2 regions of the Streptococcus sp. 9.1 genome follow, and region 1 is predicted to be linked to the other one. Evidence: predicted binding sites of a transcription regulator. Region 1 holds the regulator's gene; the other holds the start of a gene.
The links. The regulator CtsR, encoded in region 1, represses protease genes until heat stress. The targets are predictions, from matches to a motif close to TTGGTCAAAAAAGGTCAAANA.

Region 1 (10,313 bases):
GATCTGCCTTTAATTCAGGTAAGAACTCTAAGACCGTAACATGTTTAGTAATGCCAGCTAAATCTAAAGCCGCTTCCAAACCTGAGTTACCACCACCGATAACTGCAACATTCTTCCCTTCAAATAGTGGACCATCACAGTGTGGGCAGTAAGTAACACCTTTATTGCGGAATTCTTCCTCGCCAGGAACGTTGATATTACGCCATTTGGCTCCGAGAGCCAGGATGGCAGTTTTGGATTTTAAAACGGCACCGTTAGCCAGTGTCACTTCAATAAGTTCTTTCTTTTCGATGCCAGTAGCTAATTGACTTTTGATGATATCAACATCATAAGATTTCGTATGCTCTTCAACTTGGGCCATTAACTTAGGACCTTCTGTATATAGCGTACCAATCATGTTCTCAATGCCGACTGTCTCGATAACTTGTCCACCAAAGGTTTCTGCTAAAAGACCAGTTTTTAAACCTTTACGGGCAGCATAGATGGCCGCACTGTTTCCAGCAGGGCCACCACCAATAACCAAAACATCATAGACACCTTTATCAGCGAAAGCATCAGCATCAAGTGGTCCGTCCAATTTTTCTACAAGCTGTTCAATGGTTGCACGACCAGATGTAAATTCTTCTTGGTCTTTGTAAACCGTAGGAACAGACATGATACCTTTAGCTTTGACCTCATCCTGATACATCCCACCTTCAATCATGGTGTGAGTGATATTTGGGTTCAAAACAGCCATTATATTAAAGGCTTGAACAACGTCTGGACAATTGTGACATGTTAATGAAACATAAGTCTCTAAATCGATGGTTTTATCAATCTTCTTGATACGTTCGATAGTGTCCTTATCAACTTTAGGTGGACGACCAGAAACTTGCAAGAGAGCTAAAATGAAAGATGTGAATTCGTGGCCCATTGGTAAGCCTGAGAAAATAACACGACTTTTTTTCCCTTTTTGTGCAATACCAAAACTAGGTTGACGTTTTAAATGTGTTGATTCAAGACTAATGCGGTCAGACATAGCGACAATCTCGTCTAGAAATTCTTTTACTTTACGAGAATTATCATCATCCCCTAAATCTGTTTGTAATACAATATCAGATTCTAGTAAATTTAAATACTGCGCTAATTGTGTCTTGATTTCTTTATCTAAGACCATGGATACCCCCTGGTTGTTAAATTTTACCTACAAGATCTAAGCTAGGAGTAAGTGTTTCAGCTCCTTCTTTCCATTTGGCTGGACAAACTTCACCTGGATGTTGACGAATATATTGAGCAGCACGGACTTTATCAACAAGAGTACTTGCATCGCGTCCAATACCATCAGCGTTAATTTCCATCATTTGGATAACACCATCTGGATCAATAATGAATGTACCACGTTGTGCGAGACCATCTTGTCCAAGAACATCAAAACCTTGTGAGATGTGGTGTGAAGGATCCCCAATCATAGGATAAGTAATAGTTCCAACAACATCTGAGTCATCATGCCAAGCTTTGTGAACAAAGTGAGTATCGGTAGAGACAGAGTAAACCTCTACACCAAGAGATTTAAGAGCTTCATATTGTTCTTGAAGGTCACCGAGTTCAGTTGGGCAGACAAATGAAAAATCTGCAGGATAGAAGCAGAAGACCGCCCATTTACCTTTAACATCTTCATCTGTAACAGTAATGAATTCCCCGTTGTGATAAGCTTGTGCTGAAAATTCAATAATTTCTTTTCCGACTAATGACAAAATAATGTCCTCCTCTATTTTTAATAGCCTAATTATAAACGAAATACTCATCAACCTCAAAGAAAACGATTGCAATTTTAATGAGAGGGGGATTTTTCTAATGGTCAGACTGGTTTTAGAGCTTGTCAAATGTCACTTTTTTTGATAAACTATTATAGTTGCGTAAAGTGACAAATACTCATTCTAAGCCGATTGTGGTCTTGTTGCCGCAGGGTGGGACTGCAAGTCTAAAGCTTAGAAGAGGAAAAAACAAATTTTAAGGAGAAATACTCATGGCAGTAATTTCAATGAAACAACTTCTTGAGGCTGGTGTTCACTTCGGTCACCAAACTCGTCGCTGGAATCCTAAGATGGCTAAGTACATCTTCACAGAACGTAACGGAATCCACGTTATCGACTTGCAACAAACTGTAAAAATGGCTGATACAGCTTACGAATTCGTTCGTGAAGCAGCAGCTAACGATGCAGTAATCTTGTTCGTTGGTACTAAAAAACAAGCAGCTGAAGCAGTAGCTGAAGAAGCAACTCGTGCTGGTCAATACTACATCAACCACCGTTGGTTGGGTGGTACTCTTACAAACTGGGATACTATCCAAAAACGTATCGCTCGTTTGAAAGAAATCAAACAAATGGAAGCTGATGGAACTTTCGAAGTTCTTCCTAAGAAAGAAGTTGCACTTCTTAACAAACAACGTGCACGTCTTGAAAAATTCTTGGGTGGTATCGAAGATATGCCTCGCATTCCAGATGTAATCTACATCGTTGACCCACACAAAGAACAAATCGCTGTTAAAGAAGCTAAAAAACTTGGTATCCCAGTTGTAGCGATGGTTGATACAAACGCTGATCCAGATGAGATCGATGTAATCATCCCAGCTAACGATGACGCTATCCGTGCCGTTAAATTGATCACTTCAAAAATGGCTGATGCTATCATCGAAGGTAACCAAGGTGAAGATGCTTCTGCAGATTTCCAAGAAGCAGCTGCAGCTGATTCAATCGAAGAAATCGTTGAAGTTGTCGAAGGTGACAACAACTAATCTTTAAGATTGGTTAGGGCTATATGCCCACTGTAAGATACGACAAACACCTAAGGGGCGGGGCTCAGCCCTGCCCCTTAGTTTGATAAAATAAATTTGGAGAAAAACAAAATGGCAGAAATTACAGCTAAACTTGTTAAAGAATTGCGTGAAAAATCTGGTGCTGGTGTCATGGACGCTAAAAAAGCATTGGTTGAAGTTGAAGGTGATATCGAAAAAGCGATTGAATTGCTTCGCGAAAAAGGTATGGCTAAAGCAGCTAAGAAAGCTGACCGTGTTGCAGCTGAAGGTTTGACTGGTGTTTACGTTAACGGTAACGTTGCAGCAGTTGTTGAAGTTAACGCTGAAACTGACTTCGTTGCGAAAAACGCTCAATTCGTTGAGTTGGTAAACGAAACAGCTAAAGTAATTGCTGAAGGTAAACCAGCTAACAACGAAGAAGCACTTGCATTGACTATGCCTTCAGGTGAAACTCTTGAAGCTGCATACGTAACTGCTACAGCTACTATCGGTGAAAAGATTTCATTCCGTCGTTTTGCAGTTGTTGAGAAAACTGATGCCCAACACTTCGGAGCTTACCAACACAACGGTGGACGTATCGGTGTTGTTTCAGTTATCGAAGGTGGAGATGATGCTCTTGCAAAACAAATCTCAATGCACATCGCAGCGATGAAACCAACTGTTCTTTCATACACTGAATTGGATGAACAATTTGTTAAAGATGAATTGGCACAACTTAACCACGCTATCGATCAAGATAACGAAAGCCGTGCAATGGTTAACAAACCAGCTCTTCCACACCTTAAATATGGTTCTAAAGCTCAATTGACTGATGCTGTTCTTGCTCAAGCTGAAGAAGATATCAAAGCTGAGTTGGCTGCTGAAGGTAAACCAGAAAAAATCTGGGATAAAATCATCCCAGGTAAAATGGACCGCTTCTTGCTTGACAACACTAAAGTTGACCAAGCTTACACTCTTCTTGCTCAAGTTTACATCATGGACGACAGCAAAACAGTTGAAGCTTACCTTGAATCAGTAAACGCTTCAGTAGTAGAATTCGTTCGCTTTGAAGTTGGTGAAGGTATCGAAAAAGCATCTAACGACTTTGAATCAGAAGTTGCAGCTACAATGGCAGCAGCACTTAACAACTAATTCTAGTTGCTAGATAAAAAGAAAGAAGTTACGTAAATGAATCGTAGCTTCTTTTTTGTTGCTATTAAAAAACGTCTGAGCATGCCCCAGACGTTAACAAAGTAATTAATGAGCGAAGGTATTTACACCAAGTAGAAGAGAGAGTGTTCCCATGATGATACCTGCAAGGATAACCCCCAGCATAACGGCAATAACACTACGTTTAAAGTCCCAATCTAGGATAGATGCTGCTAGGGTACCAGTCCAGGCTCCTGTTCCTGGAAGTGGAATTCCCACAAAAAGGAGGAGGGCCCAGAAGACCCCCTTATCTCCGGCAGCTTTTTCAAGTTTTTGCCCACCACTGTGACCTTTTTTAAGACACCAGGTGAAGAAGCCACCAATTAGAGGTTTGTCTGCCCCCCATTCGAGAACACGGCGGGCGAAGAAGAAGATAATTGGAACTGGAATCATGTTCCCAATAACACAAAGAATAAGGGCTTGCCACCAAGGGATACCTGAGGCGATAGCAACAGGAACGGCTCCACGGAGCTCAACCAAGGGAATCATAGAGATTAAGAGTGCAATGATGTATTTCATGAGTAACCTTTCATAGGGGAATAAAATAAGAGATAAGACTCAAAATGACATGAGCTTTATCGAGAGTGATAAGACTAATACTACTGCGAAAGTGCTAAAAAGTACTTGTTGGATTAGGTGGGTCTCAGCCTATCAAAGTAGATAGAAAATTTGAATCAAACACCTTAAGTTACCTAATATTTCAGTCTTATTTATTGTATCTTATATGGTCTCTAATGACAACTTTAAAAAGCTTTTTGAGGGTATAGTTTCCCATGAGCTGACATTTTTGGTATAATAATAGTCAGTTATAGTCAAATTAGACTGGAGGAATTAAGATGGCAAGAAATACATCAGATAGTATAGAAGAATATATTAAAGAATTGCTGGGCCAGTCTGGAATTGCTGAGATTCAACGCTCGAACTTAGCAGATACTTTTCAAGTTGTACCGAGTCAGATTAACTATGTTATTAAGACTCGTTTTACAGAAAGTCGTGGTTATATTGTTGAGAGTAAACGTGGAGGTGGCGGTTATATTCGTATCGTCAAGGTCAGATTCTCCGACAAGCACCACATGATTAATGATTTGCTTCAGAACTTGGCGGATCAGCTCAGCGAGCAGGTATTTACAGACTTGATTCAGTTGCTTTTTGATGAAAAAATCATCACTGAACGTGAGGGAAATTTGATTTTAGCAACTGCTAGTGATGATGTTTTAGGCGAAGATGCGGCTGCTATTCGTTCGCGTATTCTACGCTCGCTATTACTTAGATTGGATAGAAAAGGAAATTAGATGACGACATATTCAAGAAAAATGCAGGCCATTTTCCATCGTGCTCAGCTTGAGGCAGAGCGTTTTGGAAGTCCTTTCTTGGAGACTTGGCATGTGCTTCTGGCTATGGTTGAGGTTCCAGGATCTGTAGCCTACCTAACATTTACTGATTTTGAGGACCGTATTCGTGCGGAAGAGATTGAGACCGCTGCTGTACTAGCGATGGAGAAAAGTCCAAAAGACTTGTCTGAATCAGATATTATCGATTTACGTGCACAGTCACATGCTTTAGGGGCTATGTTGCAAGAGGCAGAGGGAATTGCTAGTGTAACTGGTGCTGTAGAGGTAGGGTCTGAACATGTATTGATGGCCTTTCTCCTTCATAAGGATTTGATGGTTTGTCGTCTCCTTGAAGTTGCTGGTTTTCAATATAAGGATGACAGCGATAAGCCTCGCATTATCGATTTACGACGTTCTTTGGAGCGTTACGCAGGTCTTAGTAAGCAAGATTTGAAGGCCATTCACGACCTTCGTAAGCCTAAAAAGTCAAAGGCATCAGGTAATTTTGCTAATATGATGCAGCCTCCTCAATCTTCTACTGGGGAACTGTCAGATTACACAAAAGACTTAACGGCAGTAGCCGAGTCAGGTGCTCTTGATTCTGTTATTGGACGTGAGAAAGAAATTTCACGCATGATTCAGGTTTTGAGTCGTAAAACGAAGAATAACCCAGTTCTTGTGGGTGAAGCAGGTGTTGGTAAGACGGCACTTGCGCTTGGCTTGGCACAGCGTATTGCTTCAGGCGAAGTACCTTTTGAGTTGGCTGATATGCGTATCTTAGAGCTTGATATGATGAGTGTGGTTGCAGGAACACGTTTCCGTGGCGATTTCGAAGAACGTATGAATCAGATCATTGATGAGATTGAAGCTGATGGAAAAATCATTCTCTTTATTGACGAATTGCATACGATTATCGGTTCTGGTTCAGGTATTGATAGTACCTTAGATGCGGCGAATATTTTGAAACCCGCTCTAGCACGTGGAACCCTTCATATGGTTGGAGCAACTACTCAAGCTGAGTACCAGAAGCATATTGAGAAAGATGCAGCTCTTTCTCGCCGTTTTGCTAAGATTACAATCGAGGAGCCAAGTGTAGCTGAGGCGATTGATATTCTAAAAGGCCTACGGTCGTCTTATGAAGACTATCATCGTGTAACGATTACTGATGAGGCGGTTGAGACAGCAGTCAAGGCAGCCCACCGTTATTTGACGAGTAAAAACTTACCTGACTCTGCCATTGACCTTTTAGATGAAGCGAGTGCAACTGTTCAAGGTCGTATCAAAAAAGAAGCCAAACTTGAAATAACGCCTTTGGACGAAGCGCTTCTATCTGGTGATATGAAGGCTGCTGTTAAACAATATAAGGCTAGCCAAAAAGCAAAATTACCAAAACCTGCCTTGGTAGATGCAGATCAGATTATGCAAACCCTTAGTCGTCTATCAGGTATTCCTGTTGAGAAGATGACTCAGGCAGATAGCAAGCGTTACTTGAATCTGGAAGCAGAGCTTCACAAACGTGTTATTGGTCAAGACGAAGCAGTTTCAGCGATTAGTCGTGCTATTCGTCGTAACCAGTCAGGTATTCGTACTGGCAAACGTCCGATTGGTTCCTTCATGTTCCTTGGACCTACTGGTGTTGGTAAGACAGAATTGGCCAAGGCTTTGGCGGAGGTTCTCTTTGATGATGAGTCAGCTTTGCTTCGCTTTGACATGTCAGAATACATGGAAAAATTTGCGGCTAGCCGCCTTAACGGTGCTCCTCCAGGTTATGTTGGATATGATGAGGGTGGTGAGTTAACAGAAAAAGTTCGTAACAAGCCTTACTCAGTTCTTCTTTTTGACGAGGTAGAAAAGGCTCACCCAGACATTTTCAACATTCTCTTACAGGTTTTGGATGATGGTGTCTTGACGGATAGTCGAGGTCGTAAAGTCGACTTCTCAAATACCATTATCATAATGACTTCGAACTTGGGGGCGACTGCTCTTCGCGATGATAAGACTGTTGGTTTTGGTGCTCGAGACATTTCTCATAATCATCAAGCTATGCAGTCACGTATCATGGAAGAGCTTAAGAAGGCCTACCGTCCAGAGTTTATCAACCGTATTGATGAGAAGGTTGTCTTCCATAGCTTAGAGGAAGAACAGCTTCGTGAGATTGTCAAAATTATGGTAAAACCGTTGGTTTCAGCTTTGGCTGAAAAAGGGATTGACTTGAAATTCCAACCAGCTGCCCTCAAGCATTTGGCTAAAGATGGCTATGATGTTGAGATGGGTGCTCGTCCATTACGTCGCACGATTCAAACTCAGGTTGAGGATAAGTTATCTGAGCTCTTACTAGGCGGCCAAGTAGTGAGTGGACAAACCCTTAAGATTGGTTGTTCGAAAGATAAATTAACCTTTACAGTAGTGTAAAGATTAAACAAAAAGACAGATTACAGGTGTAGTTTGTCTTTTTGTTTGTGTCAACAGGAGTCAAGGTAGAGTCAATCTTTCTGTAAAGTTGGGTAAAAGAAAAAGCCGAGCAAGGCTCGACTATAAGGTTTAGAGTTTTTCGTTGACAAAGGTGACAAAGTGATTCCACCAGACCTTGAGGAAGAAGCTTTTCTTAACTTCTTTACCAGCAACCAGTTCCATGCTAGGCATACCTTGGTTAGGTAGGTAACCTTCTCCGACAAGTGACTTATCTTCAAAGGTAGCAGTTCCAACCTTGTCTCCTGGTTTGACAGGAGCTTGGACTTGATTTGTAGTAACTTTAATATGTTTACTATTGTTAGCATCTATTTTTTGGATGATATTAAAGTCAGACTTAGCGACGGCAGTGACTTGCTTAGATTTACCATCAATAACATGGGCTTGACTTTTACCGATAGCTTGTCCTTTTTTGGCAATGGTCTTGCTTTCCCAATGATAGACTACGTAGTTAAGTAGGTCATTGGTTGCAGTGAAACGGGCGTAGTCATCAGTATCGGTATTATCAGCATTCATAATGACTGTGATAATGCTCATGCCACTTTCATTTGAGTGGGCCACGAAGGAAGCACCGGCCAAATCGGTGGTACCTGTTTTTAGACCATCAACTCCCTTGCGGTAACTAGGTTGTCCCTTAAGCATGTAGTTGAAGGTTTTAAGTTTGTTGACACCATCAAAATCAGCCTCGGTTTTTTTAGTGATATCGAGAATTTCAGGATATTCTTTCACCACGTGTTGCGCAATGATAGCAACGTCCTTAGCACTCATGGTGTTTTCTTCGTCAGATTTAGAGCCTGGATAGATATTGTCACCTAAGTAGGAATTATTAAGACCAGAGGCATTGACAATCTTGGCATCAGTGATACCCCAATCTTTAAGTTGGGCTTTCATCATATCGACAAACTTGCTTTCGGTTCCACCGATTTCCTCAGCTAGAGCAATGGATGCACTATTGGCACTGGAAATAAGGGTTGCGTCAAGGAGCTGTTTAACAGTGTACTTACGGGCATCTAGTGGAATATTGGATACTCCGGCACTGACAGTTAGTTCAAAGGGATAGTCAGAAATCTCAACTTTGCTATTCCATTTGAGGTCTCCCTGATCTACCGCTTTATACACCATGTAGGCCGTTAGGAGCTTGGTAATAGAGCCAATCCCTGTAGAGGTAGTGGCATCTTTTTCGTATAAAATTTTGCCAGTAGTCGCTTCGACAGCGATGGCATGTTTGGCTGCGGCATCATATCCTTTTTTCTTATCTGCTGCAAAAGCAGGGGCTACGCTTCCCAGACAGAGTAAGAAGGTCATCATAAGCGTAATCAGTTTTTTCATGGTTTGTTCCTTCATGTGTTTTGGATATTTATTATACCACATTTTGAGAGGAACTTAAGGTGTTGAGAAGGGGCTTTTACTTACAAGACCAATTTTGAAGGCAAGATAAAACTACCTTTTGATAGCTAAAAGGTAGTTTTGTGTTTACTTGTTTCCTGTAAAGAAATTAACGATATGATTCCACCAAACTTTTAAGAAGAAACTTTTCTTGATAGATTGGTTGGCTGTTACAGAAACTTGAGGTGGCTCAGAGATGTAACCTGTCCCTACGAGATCCTTATCATCAAAAGTTGCAGTTCCGATAGTATCCCCTTTTTTGATAGGTGCCGTTATGGTTTTTGCTTTGATTTTAACAGCATCATTTTTACTATTTATTTTTTGAACGACCGTAAGGTCTGACTCGAGTTTAGCAGAGATGGTTTGGCTATCTCCGTCAGCCACCTTGATATCATTTTTCTTGACGATTTGTCCTTTGGTGTTGAGGGTTTTGATTTCCCAGTTTTGTGTCACATAATCTAGCAACTCATTTGTGGCTGTGAATCTGGCAGCTTCATCTTCTCCGCCATTATCCGCATTCATAACAACGGTAATCAAGCTCATGCCATTTTCATTGGAGTGGGCTACGAAGGAAGCCCCTGCAAGTTCAGTTGTTCCAGTCTTGAGTCCATCAACGCCTTCACGGTAGTTGTCTTGACCTTCTAACATGTAGTTGTGCGTCGTTAATTTGTTGTCACCTTCGAAATCAGTTTCGGTTTGCTTGGTGATTTCAAGTACCTGAGGATAGTCTTTGATGAGGTGGTCTGCAATAATGGCAACATCTAGAGCACTCATAGTATTTTCGTCATCTGCTTTAGAGCCAGGATAGCGGTTATCGCCTAGGTATTTATTATTTAGTCCTGAAGCGTTGTATAATTTAGCATCTGTAATGCCCCACTCTTTAAGTTGGGCTGTCATAGTGTCAACAAATGCACTCTCTGATCCTGAGATTTTTTCAGCTAGAGCAATAGCAGTACTGTTAGCGCTGGAAATGAGGGTGGCATCTAGGAGCTGTTTAACAGTGTATTTTCGGGAATCTAGTGGGACATTTGAAACTTCTGAATCAACGGTTAAGTTGAAAGGATAGTCTGAGATATCGACGTCAGTGTCCCAGGTAATTTTTCCTTGGTCAACTGCTTTATAGACCATGTAGGCTGTTAGGATTT
Region 2 (10,313 bases), on a different contig from region 1:
ATCAAAGTCATGAAACCTGAGGGAACCTACTTGGTATGGCTTGATTTTTCAGCCTATGATCAAGATCATAATGAACTTGGACGCTTGCTTAAAGAAGAAGCCAAGGTAGTGCTAAATGACGGTATTACCTTTGGTTCCGAAGGAGAAAAACATTTCCGTTTTAACGTAGCTACACCGACTACTGTTGTTGCAGAAGGGGTGAAACGCCTCGTTTCTGTCTTTGGAAAATAAGAAAAGTGATGCAAATAGCATCACTTTTCTTATTCTTATGAGTGCACATCGTAGATTTTCAAGTTTAGTAGAAGGTCTTTCTGAGTGGAGAAGACCTTGACATCCTGTTTGCCAGAAGTATTAAACCTAGCTAGAGTGTAGGTTTGGCCATTTGGAAAGAAGATTTCCAAGCTACGATTGTCTGTAATAAGCGTTATAGTAATATTATCAGTTTCCTTATAGCGACTGTCAGCTTGATAACCTTGACCATTTCCCAAGAGTCCATCGTAATAGTAAGAAGAGGCAGTTTGGCTACCATCCATGCTGTTGTTCAGTTCAGCAGCATAAGCAGAGACCTGATAGGTACTACCTGTTATTTGGTAGCCGATTTTAACGTAATCAGAGCCTTGCCAGATATCAATGTAGATATAGCCTCCTTCTTTCTTAATATTTGAAAAATGCAGTTGGTAATATCCTGCACTATTTTTTCCAGCAAGATCAAGAAGGCCATTAGCATTCTGATTGTGACTTTTATCAATCCAAGGTTTTCTATTGTCACTGGTGAGTGGCCTTTGACTCGAAATGTTGCCGTTTTGATTTTTGAGGGTTAATTGTTCATTTTTATAGAGGGGGGCGGACTGAATAATACCGTCTTTATCCAGTTGTAGCTTTCTGGGTGTAGTGTAAAAACCAATAGTTTTTAGAAAATCACTCTTGGCCTCTTGGTCACTGTGAATGCCTGACGTGAAGTAGTTCCAATTACCAACCCAGCCAAGACTGATAAGGTTATGATTGCTTTCTTCGATTTGATTGCTTCCAGTGAAGTTAGCGCCATAATAGTCTGAGCCTTGATCTAAGCGTTTCGTTTCTGTGTCTGCAATAAATAAGCCGTTATCATCTAAATGCCCTACAGTATAGTAGGTTCCAGTTGTTTCACCTGAGGCTGTATCCTTAGCTCCAAAAAAGAGAACTTGCTTGTCCCGACCATCAGTTGTTGTCATTGTTTTTAGAACGGGACACTCGATAGGAGCGTTGTCCTGCCAGTTACGACCCTTAAAAAATGTTTCGGGTAGGATTTTGGAGTCTCCCTTGCTATCTGCTTTGGTCCAGTTGATACCATCTTGAGATTGATAAACACCTAAGGCGTCACCTTCAGCGATATACATGAGTAATTTGTCTTTGAAGTGGAAGACATAAGGATCGCGGAAATCTTTACCGTTATAGGATTGTTCCTTTGTCAATAAAGGTTTACCATCTTTTAAGGCTTTAGTAAAGCTAGCTCCCTTGTCGTTTGACTCACTAGCATAGATTGCCTGGCTTCCATCATCCATGAGCCCTGTAAAATAGGCGACAGGTTCTTCGTTTTGGATACCAGAAATCCCCTGACTATCTGTGACTACACTCCCTGTCCAAGCAGAATGCCATCCTTCTTTAGAGTCACCACCCTTTGCTGGTATAGCAGTCTCTTGTTTACTATAGGTGATAAAATCTTTAGTCGTTGTATGTGTCCAATCTTGACCGTTAGGTCCAAAAGGATCAGTAGCCCCATCTACAGAATGTAGAAAATAGATATCATAGTAGTTTCCTTCTTGATTCCACACAATAGTCTGTAGGTCGTTAGACCATCCTTTATGAGATGCTAGATGAAAGTTTTGACTCACAGAAGCTTTATTTGTTTTCGGGGAAGAATTGTTAACGCTCTCATTTTTTATTATAAAAACAAAAAATAAGATTAAAAAAATAAGAATAAAGATTAGAGGAGGATATTTTGATTCCATATAGTGATAATTCCTGATTAAATTGCTTTTTATATAGTTATTATTTTAACAAAAAAATAGTTTTTTACAAAAAATATCAATTTGTCATTAAAAAAAGATTGGAATTTAGATTAAAAAATGATAGAATAAAACATGTGAAAACCTAAAAGGAGAGTTTATATGGACAGTACAGTTAATTCACAGTCAAATACAGTAGCACCTAAGCAAGCAGAGTGCAAAAAGATGCGTTATAGCATCCGTAAGGTAGCCACAGTAGGGGCAACATCAGCACTCGTTGGTACCTTGGCATTTTTGGGTGCCACTCAGGTAAAAGCTGATCAAGTTACAGAAACAGTACCAGCTGTAGCTACTGCGACAGCAACACCAGAAACAAGCACAGCATCTCTAACGGTAGCCAGTGAAACAGCAACAAGTGTGGCAACTTCAGAAGCAGTTGAATCTTCAGTTGCACATTCAGAGGTTGCAACTACACCAGTTACAGAGACACAACCAAGCAACACAACTCCATCAGTAGTCGAAGAAAAGGCGTCTAGCACAGTAGTGACATCTTCATCAGATGCAACAACACCTTCAGCAACTGTTGCTGCGGTTTCTGCTCCAGCTCATACATCAGAGGCTGCAGTAGAGGCACCAACTTCAACAGCAAGCTCAGAAACAGCTGATACACACACTGAAGTAGCCCTTAAACCTACTGAAAACAGTGCTGCTAATGCAAACCTTAGCAAACTTAACGGTCGTATCAAGTCTATTGTTGAAGATAATATGACCTCAGATCAAATCGTTGCCTTGACTGAGGAAGAAATTAAAGCACTTAATAAAGTTGACTTTAGCGATGATGCTATCAAGGGTACAGGTACTAGCTTGACTTACCGTAACTTGAAAGATATCGTTGCTAGCTTCTTGAAGCAAGACAGCAAATTGGCAGTTCCTTACTTTAAAGCAGATACAATCATCAATATGCCTGCTTTCAACACTGTTGATGCCCAAACGATGAAAAAAGAAGAAATCGACGTTTGGGATTCTTGGCCAGTCCAAGATGCTGAGTCAGGTGTAGTAAGCAACTGGAACGGTTATCAGTTGGTTATCTCAATGGCCGGTGCACCAAATAAAAACTCAAACCACATTTACTTGCTCTATAGTAAATACGGAGATAATGACTTTACACATTGGAAAAATGCGGGTCCAATCTTTGGTTATAATGCCCTTGAAGATGACCAACAATGGTCAGGTTCAGCGACGGTAAACTCTGACGGTAGTATCCAACTTTACTACACTAAGAATGATACTAGTGGCGGTAAATTGAACTGGCAACAATTGGCTAGTGCTACACTTAACCTAGCTGTTGAAAACGACGAAGTTGTTATTAAGTCAGTTGAAAATGACCACATTCTCTTTGGTGGGGATAACTATCATTATCAAAGTTATCCAAAATTCATGAGTACTTTCAACGACGACCACAACCACGATGGAAATCCAGACCGTACAGATAACTACTGTCTTCGTGACCCACACATCATTGAAGATAACGGTAGTCGCTACCTTATTTTCGAATCAAATACAGGTGACGAAAACTACCAAGGCGAAAAACAAATCTACAACTGGTCAAACTATGGAGGAGATGACGCATTTAACCTTAAGTCATTCCTCAATATTGTCAATAATAAACACCTTTATAACCTTGCTTCATGGGCAAATGGTTCTATTGGTATCTTGAAACTTGACGACAACGAGAAAAATCCATCTGTAGCTGAACTTTATACACCACTTGTTACTAGCCATATGGTTACTGATGAAGTAGAACGTCCAAGTGTTGTTAAGATGGGTGGCAAGTATTACCTCTTCACTGCTTCACGTATCAACAAATCTACGGATGCTGAAGGTACTGTAGCAGCGCGTGAAGCTGTCGGTGATGACGTTGTCATGCTTGGATTCGTATCAGACAGCCTCCGTGGGAAATACCGTCCACTTAACGGCTCAGGTGTGGTCTTGACAGCCTCTGTTCCAGCTGACTGGCGTACATCTACCTATTCTTACTATGCGGTTCCTGTTGAAGGATCATCAGATACTCTCTTGGTTACTTCTTACATGACTAACCGCGGTGGTATTGCTGGTGCTGAGAATAAATCAACATGGGCTCCAAGCTTCCTCATCAAGATGAATGCAGATGATACTACAGAAGTTCTTCCTAAGATGACCAACCAAGGGGACTGGATTTGGGATAAATCTAGTGAAAGCTTGGTACACGTGGCCGATCAAAACAGTGCTAAATTGCCAAATGAGGACTATAACGTAGATTATTATGCAGTGTCAGATTATGGTCTTAAACCACATACTTATCCTACAGTTGATGGTTCACCGGGCGTTTCTGAAGCTCGCGGTGTCTTAACTGTAACTGTTAAAGATGGTGAAGACAAGAAATCAGATAAATCAGAAACACCAGTAAATCCAACAGAAGGTAATCATTCTGTTGATGATAAGTCTAACAAACCAGATACACCTTCTAAACCAGCAGACAATAATCAACCATCAACTAATAAAGAAGATAAACCAGCAACGCCGACGAATCCAGATTCTCCAGTTCGTAATCCGTTCCCTTATTTCACAGACCGCCCATCTAATGATAATAATTCATCAGATGATCATCATGTAGAGGTTCCTGCGAAACCTTCAACAGAGAGTTCTGTGGGTGACCGTCGTCCAGTAGCTCAAGCTACAGAGATTGCGTCACCAGTACCAGAGGCTATTGTAGCAACTGGACCAACTGTTTCAACGACTCCTGTTAAAGAAGAGTCTGTCACTGAAACAGAAGCTCCAAAACCAGCTAAGTCTGAAGAGGAAGTTCAGTCTCACGGAGTCGCTAAAGCTGATGAAGTAACTAAGTCTGATGAGTCAAGTAAAGACAACAATACTAAAGTTGCTGCCAAACTTGCTACGACTCCTAAGACACCAAGTGATTCAGAAGGTTCAAAGAGCAACATTCTTTCAATCTTGGCGACTATCTTTGCAGCAATTGCAAGTCTAGCTCTTCTTGGCTATGGTTTGGTCACAGGAAAGATTCATTTGCCTAAAAAATAATCCTTTTCAAAAACGTTTGCAGTAAAGCAAGCGTTTTTTTTGCCTTTTTGATATAATGGAGTGAATATAAAGCAAAGGAAGAAACTATTATGGGTAAATTTCAAGTTATTTCACATCCACTGATTCAACATAAACTTTCAATCCTCCGTCGTGAGGATACTTCTACTAAGGACTTCCGTGAGCTAGTTAATGAAATTGCTATGCTCATGGGTTACGAAGTGTCTCGTGACCTTCCTCTCGAAGAGGTTGAAATTCAAACACCAATTACTAAAACTGTACAAAAACAACTTTCTGGTAAGAAATTGGCGATTGTTCCAATTCTTCGTGCGGGTATTGGTATGGTCGATGGTTTCCTTAGCCTTGTACCAGCAGCTAAAGTTGGTCATATTGGTATGTATCGTGACGAGGAAACTCTTGAGCCAGTTGAGTACTTAGTTAAATTACCAGAAGACATTGATCAACGTCAGATCTTTGTAGTAGATCCAATGCTTGCGACTGGTGGTTCAGCAATCTTGGCAGTAGACTCACTTAAAAAACGTGGTGCAGCTAATATCAAGTTTGTTTGCTTGGTTGCAGCACCAGAAGGTGTCAAAAAATTGCAAGATGCTCACCCAGATATTGATATCTACACAGCATCATTGGATGAGAAACTTAATGAAAACGGTTATATTGTTCCAGGTCTTGGAGATGCAGGTGACCGTCTCTTTGGTACAAAATAAGTTGAAAAGGGAAAATTTCCCTTTTTTTACTAGATTAATAAGTTTTAAGTGAAATTGTTATAGAAGAGTTTAGCACTCTTTTAGAAAGAGTGCTAAGAATGATGTTTTTTATTTGACCTAATTTGACTAAAATCATATAATAGCATCAAGACAATATTAAAAGGAGGATTCATATGATTCCTGTAGTAATTGAACAAACATCACGCGGTGAGCGTTCTTATGATATTTACTCGCGTTTGCTCAAGGATCGTATCATCATGTTAACAGGTCCTGTTGAAGATAATATGGCAAACTCAATTATCGCCCAACTCTTGTTCTTGGATGCTCAAGACAATACAAAAGATATCTATCTTTATGTTAATACACCAGGTGGATCCGTTTCGGCAGGTCTTGCCATTGTTGATACAATGAACTTCATCAAGTCTGATGTTCAGACTATCGTTATGGGGATGGCAGCATCTATGGGAACAATTATCGCTTCAAGCGGTACCAAAGGTAAACGTTTCATGTTGCCAAATGCAGAGTACATGATTCACCAACCAATGGGTGGTACTGGTGGCGGTACGCAACAAACAGACATGGCTATCGCAGCTGAACACTTGCTCAAGACACGTAATAACTTGGAGCAAATCTTAGCAGATAATTCTGGACAACCAATTGAAAAGGTTCATGTAGACGCTGAACGTGACAATTGGATGAGTGCTCAAGAAACGCTTGAATATGGTTTCATCGATGAAATCATGGCTAATAACCAATTAAAATAAACTGAGCTTGTCTTAAACAAAAGTCAGATGCAAATCGGTTGTATAAGGACCGTTTCATCTGGCTTTTTGTGTTATAATAGAAAACATGTTAATAATCAATGAGGAGTTGCTTGCGATTGATCAAGCTATAGAGTGTCTTGTTTCGTGTTTTATAAAGCTACCTGAGATAGAGAATTACCGTTTAAAACGCCAGAAATTCGAAAATGACAGAGAACTTCAAGAGCAACTCTTTGCATTTCAAGAATTAAAAGATAGCTATGATGCTGCTAAGGCGTATGAGGCTTTTAGACCAGATGTGAGAGAGTTGAAACGTCAGGTTTTGCGAATGAAGCGCCAAATTGATTTAAACGAGGTGGTTATTGGCTATCGTCGGGCAGAGTTCGATTTACAGACCATTTTAGCCAATCTTGGTGAGGAGATTGCCCAAGCTGTTTCAGACCAGATTTTTATTGATACTGGGCTACCTCTTGCCCCTCATAAACCACATCATAAAAAGGGAGACACTAACATAAAGGAGAAGATGAGTCATGATTAAGCGTCAAGGCATTATTGTTTATTTATACTACAATAGAGACTTACGTAAAATTGCCAAGTTTGGGGATGTTGTCTACCATTCTTATAAGATGCGTTATGTGCACCTTTATGTAGATGAGGACAAGGTCGAGGATATTTTGAAAGAGCTCGATGGAATGAAAGCAGTGAAAAAAGTTCTGCCTTCTTACTATTCTGATATTGATATGGACTTTGTAGGTAGTCTGGAACGTTACGACACCTCAGTCCCTGAACCGTTTAAGAACTTTTCTCTTTAATAAGAGAAAAGTTTTTTTCTTTTTAAAGAGTTATTCTTAAAGTAATGGAAACGATTACTGCCGCTAAAGCTTAGTTATGTGTAGTTGACAATTGTCTGATAATTCTGTAAGCTATAAGGTGGACTTTTTTAAGAAAATATTAAGGAGAAATCTTATGTCTAAAAAGATCACACTTATTGTGTTAGCCTTTTTTGCTTCCATTTTCTTGGTTGCCTGTGGCAAGTCACCAGATGTGACTGCTAATGCCAATGGTACTAAGATTGGCGATACCATCAAAATTGGTGTTAACATGGAGTTGACAGGTGCCGTTGCAGCCTATGGTAAGGCGGAGCAGAATGGTATTAAGTTGGCTGTTGACGAAATTAACAAAGCTGGTGGCGTCGATGGCAAAAAGCTTGAGCTTGTCACAAAAGATAATAAATCTGAAAATGCTGAAGCTTCAACATCTTCAACGAACTTGGCTATTCAGAGTAATGTAAATGCTATCGTTGGTCCAGCGACATCAGGTGCTGTTGCTGCGGCTAGCCTCGTATCACAAAAAACAGGGGTTCCTTTGCTGACACCTTCAGGTACGCAGGATGACCTTACGGTAGATGCTAATGGTACGAAGAAATTCGTTTTCCGTACAACCTTCAAGGATAGTTACCAAGGTAAAGTTTTGGCAGCTTATTCTTACAATAATTTGAATGCTAAGAAAGTAGTTCTCTACTATGATAATGCTTCAGATTATGCCAAAGGTATTGCGGATGAATTCAAGCGTGAATATAAAGGTCAAATCGTTACTGAAGCTACCTTTGCTTCAGGGGACAAGGACTATCAGTCAGCCTTGACAAAATTTAAAGACCTTGATTATGATGCTATTGTAATGCCAGGTTACTATACTGAGACTGGTATTATCACTAAACAAGCACGTGACCTTGGAATTGATAAACCAATCCTTGGACCTGACGGATTTAGTGATGCGAAATTTACTGAGCTTGCAGGTAAAAAGAATGCGTCAAACGTCTACTATGTATCAGGATATTCAACAAATGTTGCTCTTTCTGACAAGGCATCAGGTTTCATTAAAGCATATAAGAAAGCTTATAACACTGACCCAAATATGTTTGCTGCTCTAGCTTACGATTCTGTTTATATGATTGCAGAAGCATCAAAAGGTGCGAAAACATCAGTTGATATTGCCGATAACTTAGCACATTTGAAAAACTTTGTCGGGGTTACAGGTAAAATGACGATTGATAAGGATCATAACCCTATTAAAGCAGCTCTTATGGTTAAAAGAGATAATGGTGAAGAAGTTTCAGCGGAAGCCGTTGAAATTGAAAAATAATCTGTTATCTATACTAAAAATGAACTAGAAAGTTTGGTTATATATGTTTTTTGAACAACTTCCCCAACAACTAGTCAATGGTATCATCTTGGGTAGTATCTATGCCCTACTTGCCCTTGGATATACCATGGTTTATGGGATTATCAAATTGATTAACTTTGCTCATGGAGACATCTATATGATGGGTGCCTTCGTTGGTTACTATGCGATTAATAGCCTCGGAATGAATTTCTGGGTTGCCCTTGTCTTTGCTATGCTTGTCTGTGCGATTTTAGGGGTTGTCATTGAGTTCTTGGCTTATCGCCCACTCCGTAATTCGACACGTATTTCTGCCTTGATTACGGCTATTGGTGTCTCATTCTTCCTTGAGTACATCATGGTTCTCTTTGTAGGTGCAGATACACGTTCATTCCCTCAAAAGATTGCAATTAAGACTTATCATCTTGGATCAATCTCTGTAACAAATGTGCAATTGCTTATCTTGGTAGTTGCCCTTGTCCTTATGGTTGCTCTTCAATTGATTGTTAAAAAGACTAAGATGGGTAAAGCTATGCGTGCCGTATCTGTAGACAGTGATGCCGCTGAATTGATGGGTATTAATGTTAATAATACTATCAGCTTCACTTTTGCTCTTGGATCATCACTAGCAGGGGCAGCGGGTGTCCTTATTGGTCTTTACTATAACTCTATCGAACCTCTTATGGGTATGACACCAGGTATTAAAGCCTTTGTTGCTGCCGTTCTTGGTGGTATCGGTATTATCCCTGGTGCAGCACTTGGTGGATTTGTTATCGGTATTTTGGAGACATTATCAACTGCAATTGGTTTGTCAAGTTACCGTGATGCCATCGTTTATGGTGTCTTGATCGTTATCCTTTTGGTTCGCCCAGCGGGTATCCTCGGTAAAAATGTGAAAGAGAAGGTGTAAGACATGAAGAAAAATCTAAAAGTAAACCTTATTTGGTTTGGTCTTATCATTGGGCTCTTCCTTATCTTGAAAGGTCTTGAACTTTCAGGTATCATGAACCTTTACTACATCCAAATCTTAATGGGGATTGGAATCTCAATCCTTATGGGACTTGGTACTAACTTGGTTCTTGGTTTCTCAGGGCAATTTACACTTGGTCAAGCTGGTTTCATGGCAATTGGTGCCTATTCATCAGCTATCATCACTGGTATGATGCCAACATATGACGGTTTCTACCTCTCAATGGTTGTCGGTGTCATCATCGCAGCTATTGTTGCCCTTATCTTTGGTCTACCTACCCTTCGTTTGAAAGGTGACTACCTTGCCATTGCAACTCTTGGTATGGCTGAAATCATCCGTATCATTATCGTTAATGGTGGTGAATTGACCAATGGTGCCGCTGGTTTGACAGGTATCCTTCCCTATACTAGTTGGCCTGTAATTTATTTCTTTGTGGTAATCATTACCATTTTGGTGCTTAATTTCTTACGTTCAGCAACTGGACGTCAAGCAATCACTCTTCGTGAAGATGAAATTGCTGCTGAGTCAATGGGTGTTAATGTCACAAAAATGAAGGTTCTTATCTTTGTTATTGGTGCCATGATTTCAGCGATTGCTGGTTCACTTTATGTCAGCTACATCGGTACAGTCGTGCCGAAAG

Region 2: a site for CtsR is predicted at 5,892-5,912, ahead of H7T93_RS03160 (ATP-dependent Clp protease proteolytic subunit). Genes of this name have one in related genera too.

What each region holds. Positions count from the first base shown of each region.
Region 1 covers NZ_JACLQS010000010.1:14,408-24,720, forward strand. The annotation lists gene ahpF (alkyl hydroperoxide reductase subunit F) at 1-1,156, opposite strand, end outside; gene ahpC (alkyl hydroperoxide reductase subunit C) at 1,173-1,733, opposite strand; gene rpsB (30S ribosomal protein S2) at 2,006-2,773, shown strand; gene tsf (translation elongation factor Ts) at 2,885-3,925, shown strand; gene H7T93_RS07405 (COG2426 family protein) at 4,031-4,501, opposite strand; gene H7T93_RS07410 (CtsR family transcriptional regulator) at 4,819-5,274, shown strand; gene H7T93_RS07415 (ATP-dependent Clp protease ATP-binding subunit) at 5,275-7,725, shown strand; gene pbp3 (D-alanyl-D-alanine carboxypeptidase PBP3) at 7,855-9,111, opposite strand; gene pbp3 (D-alanyl-D-alanine carboxypeptidase PBP3) at 9,256-10,313, opposite strand, start outside.
Region 2 covers NZ_JACLQS010000002.1:196,646-206,958, forward strand. The annotation lists gene H7T93_RS03140 (MalY/PatB family protein) at 1-231, shown strand, start outside; gene H7T93_RS03145 (GH32 C-terminal domain-containing protein) at 267-1,871, opposite strand; gene H7T93_RS03150 (glycoside hydrolase family 68 protein) at 2,148-5,063, shown strand; gene upp (uracil phosphoribosyltransferase) at 5,153-5,782, shown strand; gene H7T93_RS03160 (ATP-dependent Clp protease proteolytic subunit) at 5,956-6,546, shown strand; gene H7T93_RS03165 (YlbF family regulator) at 6,632-7,081, shown strand; gene H7T93_RS03170 (YlbG family protein) at 7,074-7,355, shown strand; gene H7T93_RS03175 (ABC transporter substrate-binding protein) at 7,510-8,685, shown strand; gene H7T93_RS03180 (branched-chain amino acid ABC transporter permease) at 8,729-9,613, shown strand; gene H7T93_RS03185 (branched-chain amino acid ABC transporter permease) at 9,617-10,313, shown strand, end outside.